Regions from separate parts of the Halomonas halophila genome, predicted to be linked through region 2. Evidence: predicted binding sites of a transcription regulator. Region 2 holds the regulator's gene; each other region holds the start of a gene.
The links. The regulator FliA, encoded in region 2, starts transcription of late flagellar genes. The targets are predictions, from matches to a motif close to CTAAAGTTNNNNNNNNNNCNGCCGATA.

Region 1 (2,258 bases), 250 kb from region 2:
GCACCCTCAAGGTCGTTGAGGGCGCGGACCTGATGGAGGTGGTCGACGCGCTCAACTCCTTGGGTGCCACGCCCAACGACCTGATGTCGATCCTCGAGGCCCTCAAGGAAGCGGGCTCGCTGCGCGCCGAACTGGAGATCATCTGATGAGCCTGGATGCTCCCGACACCGCCCGCGGCCAGTTCGCCCTGGACATCCAGGGCCTGGAGCGCCTCAAGCACAATGATTCCGGCGAGGGCCTGAAGGGCGCCGCCCAGCAGTTCGAGGCCCTGTTCGTGCAGATGATGGTCAAGAGCATGCGCGAGGCGGTGCCGACCTCGGGGCTGCTCCAGAGCCAGGCCGGCGACATGTATCAGGAGATGCTCGACAAGCAGTGGTCGCAGAGCGTGGCCGAGCGTGGCCTGGGGCTGGCCGACCAGCTGGTGGCCCAGCTCGAGGGCTCGGTCGGCGGGCGCGATGCCTCGGCCTCGAGTCACCGCAACATCGAGGCGCTGATCGCCGGGATTCCCCGCGGCACGCCGCGCCCGCTGACCGATGCGCTGATGGCCGAGCCGGACACTGGCGCGCGGGCCGAGGGTGACGCGTCATCGGCGCCGACCTCCTTCCTCGAGGCGCTTCAGACCGGCGTGGATGAGCCGGCGTCCGCCGTGGCGGATCCGGCCGCGATGGCGGACCGGCCCGAGCACGTTCAGGCCTTCCTAGCCAGGCTCGCCGGCCCGGCCCGTGAGGCCAGCCGCGAGAGCGGCGTGCCGGCCGAGCTGATCCTCGCCCAGGCGGCGCTGGAGACCGGCTGGGGGCGGCGCGAGATTCCCACCGCCGACGGCGGCAACAGCCATAACCTGTTCGGCATCAAGGCCGGCAGCCGCTGGCAGGGCGAGACCACCGAGATCCTGACCCATGAGGTGATCGACGGCCGTCGCCAGGCGGTGCGCGATCGCTTCCGCGTCTATGACTCCTTCCAGGCAGCGTTCGCCGACTACGCCCGTCTGATCGGCGACAATCCTCGCTATGCCGGCGTCAGTTCGGCCGCGACGCCCGACCAGGCGGCCCGGGCCCTGCAGCGCGGCGGTTATGCCACCGACCCGGCCTATGCCGACAAGCTGATCGCGGTCATGGACACCCTGGGGCCACTGCCCGAGGGCCAGCGACTGGCGTCACGCTGATCGGCATTTTCCCGGGGGCTTTCAGTCCCCGGCTCAAGGACATTCGGCCTCAAGTCCGGCCCGCCGCGGCCGATAGCCAGAGAATCGGCAAAAGGGAACATCTGTCATGAGCATCTTCTCCACCGGCCTCAGCGGCCTCAACGCCGCCCAGAACGCCCTGGCGTCCACCAGCAACAACATCAGCAACGTCTACACGCCCGGCTACAACCGCGAGGTGACCGTGCTGGGGGAGAGCGGCACGGGCACGGGCGGGGTGCAGGTCAACGATATCCAGCGCCAGTTCAACCGCTATGTCGCCGACCAGCTGAATGACGCCACCAGCAAGACCAGCGCGCTGGAAACCTACGGCACCCAGGTGGAGCAGATCGACAACCTGCTGGCCGACGAGGCCGCCGGGCTCTCGCCGCTGATGCAGGACTTCTTCTCCTCGATGGAGGACCTGGCCAGCGCACCCTCCGACCCGGCCGCCCGCCAGGGCGTGCTCGGCTCGGCGGATACCCTGAGCGCCCAGTTCCGCTCCTTCGACGGCTACCTCCAGGACATGCAGAACGGCATCAACGGCCAGATCGAGGACGAGGTCACCCAGATCAACAACACCACCGAGCAGCTGGGCTCGATCAACCGCGAGATCGCCCTGGCACGTGCCAAGCAGGGCGAGGCGCCCAATGCGCTGCTCAACCAGCGCGACCAGCTGGTCCACGAGCTCAGCGAGCGCATGGACCTGCGTCTCAACATCCAGGACGGCAAGTCCTACAACGTCAGCCTGCCCAATGGCCAGCCGTTGGTGATGGGCGATCGCAGCTTCAAGCTGGAAGCCATGGCCTCGCCGGAAGATCCTCAGCGCACCGTGGTCGGCTATCCGGACTCCAGCGGCAACGTCCGAGCCCTGGACGAGGACGCCATCAGCGGCGGGACTCTGGGCGGGCTGATGGACTTCCGAGCCGAGACCCTGGACAAGACCCAGAACCAGATCGGCCAGATGGCGGTCTCGCTGGCGGTGGCGGTCAACCGACAGCATGCCGAAGGCATCGACCTGAACGGCGACGCGGGCGGCGAGTTCTTCAGTATCGGTGAGCCGCGAGCCTTCTCGGCCGAG
Region 2 (2,258 bases):
CGACATGTCCACCAGCTCCTTGATGTCGTCACGGATGTAGGTGTTCTCGCGGCGAAAGACGATGCCCACCAGGCGCACCACCCGCACCACCTCCTTGAGCGGATAGCTGATGAAGGTCGCGGCCAGGGTACCGGCCAGCACGATGGCCAGGCCCGGCAGATTGACGAAGCTCTGCGGCGACTCGGCGGTGAACAGCAGGACGCTCGCCAGCATCACGATGCTGGCCAGGATCCCGATCAGGGTGGACGGGTTCATGGGGGACTCCCTGTCGCGTTTCGACGATTAAGTGGATGACGTTCGTGGCCCGAGATACGGGCCGATGAGCGCCGGGGACAGGCCGATGCGAGGGGTTTTTGCCATGGATGGCAAAAGTAGCGCCCAGGGAAGGGTTCACAGCGCCCTCGCAGCGGTCTGGCGCCGGGAAAGCTCATTGCCTCCGAGCCCTGTCGCCATCCGGTGGATGGTTATCGGCCTCGACCGGCCAAGCTTGATGCGGTTAGTTGTCGCGCAGCTTCCCGCGCAGTCGCCCCACGGCCTGGCTGTGCAGCTGACAGACCCGGGACTCGGTGACGCCGAGCACGGCGCCGATCTCCTTGAGATTGAGCTCTTCCTGGTAGTAGAGCGCCATCAGCAGCTTCTCGCGCTCCGGCAGCGCCTCGATCGCCTCCACCAGCTGGGTCCGCTGCTGATGGTCGATCAGCCGGGCGAAGGGCGTCTCGGCGACGCCGTCCTCCAGCAGCCGGCCCTCGCCGCCCTCGGCCATCAGCTCCTCGAAGGGCAGCAGCTGGCCGCTGTTGGTATCGCTGAGCAGCCGGCGATAGCTCTCGAGGTCCATGTCCAGGGCCGCGGCGATCTCGGTCTCCTCGGCCGGGCGCCCCAGCTCCTGCTCGAGCCGGCGGGCGGCCTCGTCGGCGGCCCGGGCATTACGCCGCACGCTGCGCGGCAGCCAGTCGCGGCTGCGCAGCTCGTCGAGCATGGCGCCGCGGATGCGCTGGCTGGCGAAGGTGGCGAAGCTCGCGCCCTGGGACGAATCGAAACGCCCCAGCGCCTCCAGCAGGCCCACGGTGCCGGCCTGGATCAGGTCGTCCAGCTCGATGCTCGCCGGCAGACGCACCTGCAGCGCCAGCGCCTGACGGCGCACCAGCGGCAGGTAGTCATCCAGCAGCGCGTCCTGTTCGATCTTGCCTTGTGCTGTGTACATGGCTCAGCCTCGCCTCTCTGCTCTCACGGGCCTTGGGCCTTACTGAAAGTTCACGATCACCTGCAGCCTCTCGACCGCCAGCGGGGCCTGCCCCGGCAGCGGCGAGAAGCGAAAACTCAGCGGCTCGCCGGCGGGCAGTCCCGCCAGGGCCGTGCTGCGCCCGCGTGGGGCCGGCAGCGTCACGCAGCCGGCCGGATGGCAGAGCCGCGCGTGCCCGCCCTGGCCGGGCGGCGTACGGAAGCGCCAGCGCACCTCGCGGATGCGGCCCTCGGTGCCGGCGGGCGGCGTCAGCGCCTCGCTGGCGGTCTCCCGACCGACGATCGCGGCACGCACCGAGGGCGCCTCGGCCACCCAGCTGCCGGCGGCGTGGGCCGTCGGGACGAAACCGGCGAGGGCGGCGAGCGCCCCGAGCATCAGGCGGCGCCTCATGCCAGCACCAGCAGGTCGATGCCGAAGTAATGCCCAGCGGCCTGGCGCAGGTTGTCGAGCAGCCCGCGGCGCGGCATCCCCGGCGGATGCACGGCGATCAGGCGCCGCGGCCCGCCGCCTTCCGCCAGCCGGCCGAGCACGCCCAGTGCGCGGCGAAAGGCCTCGCCGTCGGCGCCCACCCACAGCGCCCAGCGCGGCTGCTCTTGCGCCAGCACGGCCAGATGCGGGCTCGAGATGGCCACGGGTACCACCTTCCAGCGCCGCGGGTCGCCGACCCAGCGCCGTCCTCGCTCGGCCCAGTGATCGAGCAGCGCGGTCACTCGCTCGGCCTGTTCCGGCGCGGTGCTCGGCAGCCCCACCACCACCAGGGTGGTCGGCGGGGCCTCGGCCGACTCGGCCGGCGATGTCTCGACGCCTGCCGGTTCGGGCACGGAGTCGCTTCCGGCCTCGGCGGCCGGGCGATCGAGGCTGGCCGCCCAGGCGCGCAGCCCCGCGGCCTGATCGCCGGCCATCACCGCAGCCCCTCCAGGCCGGCGGCGCCGACGTGGCGAATGGCATCCCGCGCCGTCAGCAGCTGCAGCAGCGCCTCCAGCAGGGCACCCTCGCGGCGACGGCGACGGCCGCCCAG
Region 3 (2,258 bases), 270 kb from region 2:
CCGCGCTGGTAGTTGACCTGCTCGGCGAACTGGCTGATGCCGAAGGCCTGGTTCTCCATCAGCTCGAGGCCGACGTTGCCGCCGCGTGGCAGGCCCTGTTCGGCCAGCTGCAGGCGCAGGCTGTGGACCCGGTCGCCGGGCACCATCAGCGCCTGGCCGCCGGCGCTGAACTCGTAGGGGATGCCGCGGCTGTCGAGCTCGCTGATGATGCTGCCGCCGTCGGCTTCGCTGAGGTTGCTGAACAGCACCCGATAGTCGGGGCTGCGCGCCCACAGCAGCAGCGCCACCGCGATGGCGACCACGGCCGCGCCGACGATCAGCAGGGCGATCAGGGGGCTGCCGCGCAGCTGCCGGGACAGCTGCGCGAAGGGAGAGGTCTGGGCCTGTTGGCCGCCGGTGGCGGAGGCGCCACTGCTCATGCGGGCCTCCCGTCGGAGATGACGCCTGGACCCTGGGCTCTAGATGAAGGCATCGACTGCGTTCCCGTCCGTCGCGATTCGCCGCCCGTCCGGGGCGGAACTGTGATGACGGCCATTATCCGCAGGGGGTGTCACGCCAAAGGTATGAAAAACCCGAGTTTTGCGCGTCAATTGCCGGCATGGTGGCCAAGGGCGCGCTGCTAGCCTTGGCTTCCATCGATCACCATGTCCATCACAGGGGTTCCCGATGAGTTCACCCGCTCTCGCCTCGGCGCTCGCCCAGATGCAGTCGCTGGCCACCCAGGCCGGCGGTGAGGCCGCCAAGGGGCAGCAGCTCGACACCGCCGTGGGCAACGGCGGCTTTGCCGGCGAGCTTCAGTCCTCGATCCAGCGCATCAACGAGCTCAAGCTCCAGGCCGCCGACTCGGCCAAGGCCTTCCAGGCTGGCGAGCCGGGCGTCGAGCTCAACGACGTCATGGTCGACATGCAGAAGGCCAGCGTCGCCTCGGAAATGGGGCTCCAGGTCCGCAACCGCCTGGTGACGGCCTATAAGGACATCATGAACATGCAGGTCTGATCGCGCTCGATCAGGCCTCCAGATCGATCAGCCTGCCCTGAAGTTCCTCCAGATGCTCGGCGACGCGCATCACCTCCTCGGCAGGGATCTGGCGAATCAGTTCGCGGGTGTCCCGGTCCACCAGGCGGGTGACCACTCGCGAGGTGGTCTCGCTGAGCTCGAATTCCACCCCGTAGGGGCGCATCACCTCATTGATCCGCTGCACCGGTGCGACCAGCTCGCCCTGGTTCACCGATCCTGTGGCGGCGGTTTCCTCGGGCGGCAGCCAGCCGGCCAGGACCTGCTCCACCCGGCGGCGCGGCGTGCTGCCGTCGGGGGTTTGGGTCGTGCGACTCGCGCTGATTTCGTTAACGGCATCTGACATGGAAGACGCTCCTTCTCGATAAGGGTCTCTCGTTGAGCATGAGGGTTGGACACGGAGCGAGTTATCGGCTGCGGACGAGATATCTTGAATGGCAGCGATAGCGTGAGATGCCTTTTGTTTCGCTGCCATTCATGGAAGAAGTCGACGAAATCTTAATGTCATAAATCGCTGATATAACGCCGGGCATGCCTTCCTGCGGGCCCGGTGCCCGCCCCTTCATCAGCGACAGGTTTTCCGATGCGCCTCCTCGATCGAATGACCATCCGATTCAGCTGGTTCCTGGTGCTGATCGCCTTCACCGCGATCATCCTCGGTACCGGAGCCCTCGGCCTCTACGCCAACCACCACGGCCGCAGTGCCTTCGACACGCTGCGCGACGTCCAGGTCGCCCAGTCCCGGGCACTGAACCGCGCCTACATCGCCACCCTGCGCGCCCAGGTGGCGATGGATCGCGCCGCTCACCTGGTGCGGGTGCCTTCCTTCGACCGCCCGGGGCCCATCCTCGAACAGGCCGAGCGCCACATGGATCAGGCCAAGGCGGCCTTCGAGCGCTTCCAGGCTCTGCCAGTGGCCGAGTCGCAACAGGAGGCCCGCGAGGCGCTGGCCTCACGCTTCCAGTCGCTGTTCAGTACCGGGCTCTCGCTGCAGCTCATGCTGCTGCAGGAGGGGGACGCGGGCGGCTACGATTCCGGCCAGTCCCGGGTCAGCGACATGAGCCAGGCCTTCATGGACGGCGCCGATGCCTTCTTCGCCGGTGCCGTCGAGCGTGGGGACGGTCTGGCCGAGCGCTTCTCGGCGGTGGCCGGCTGGCTGAACCTGGCGCTGCTGGCGGCGTTGGGCGGCGCCCTGGCCATCGTGCTGGTGGTGATCTGGGGCGTGCGGGCCAACGTGCTCCGGC

Region 1: flgK (flagellar hook-associated protein FlgK) is a predicted target of FliA. The motif match lies at 1,211-1,237, and genes of this name have one in related genera.
Region 3: QWG60_RS16170 (flagellar protein FlaG) is a predicted target of FliA. The motif match lies at 1,423-1,449, and genes of this name have one in related genera.

Annotation. Positions count from the first base shown of each region.
Region 1 covers NZ_CP129121.1:3,445,896-3,448,153, reverse strand. The annotation lists gene QWG60_RS16260 (flagellar basal body P-ring protein FlgI) at 1-146, shown strand, start outside; gene flgJ (flagellar assembly peptidoglycan hydrolase FlgJ) at 146-1,162, shown strand; gene flgK (flagellar hook-associated protein FlgK) at 1,269-2,258, shown strand, end outside.
Region 2 covers NZ_CP129121.1:136,649-138,906, reverse strand. The annotation lists gene QWG60_RS00610 (motility protein A) at 1-255, opposite strand, end outside; gene QWG60_RS00605 (RNA polymerase sigma factor FliA) at 497-1,201, opposite strand; gene QWG60_RS00600 (flagellar protein FlhE) at 1,241-1,630, opposite strand; gene QWG60_RS00595 (hypothetical protein) at 1,627-2,142, opposite strand; gene flhF (flagellar biosynthesis protein FlhF) at 2,142-2,258, opposite strand, start outside.
Region 3 covers NZ_CP129121.1:3,431,290-3,433,547, reverse strand. The annotation lists gene fliF (flagellar basal-body MS-ring/collar protein FliF) at 1-419, opposite strand, end outside; gene fliE (flagellar hook-basal body complex protein FliE) at 667-996, shown strand; gene QWG60_RS16170 (flagellar protein FlaG) at 1,007-1,360, opposite strand; gene QWG60_RS16165 (methyl-accepting chemotaxis protein) at 1,616-2,258, shown strand, end outside.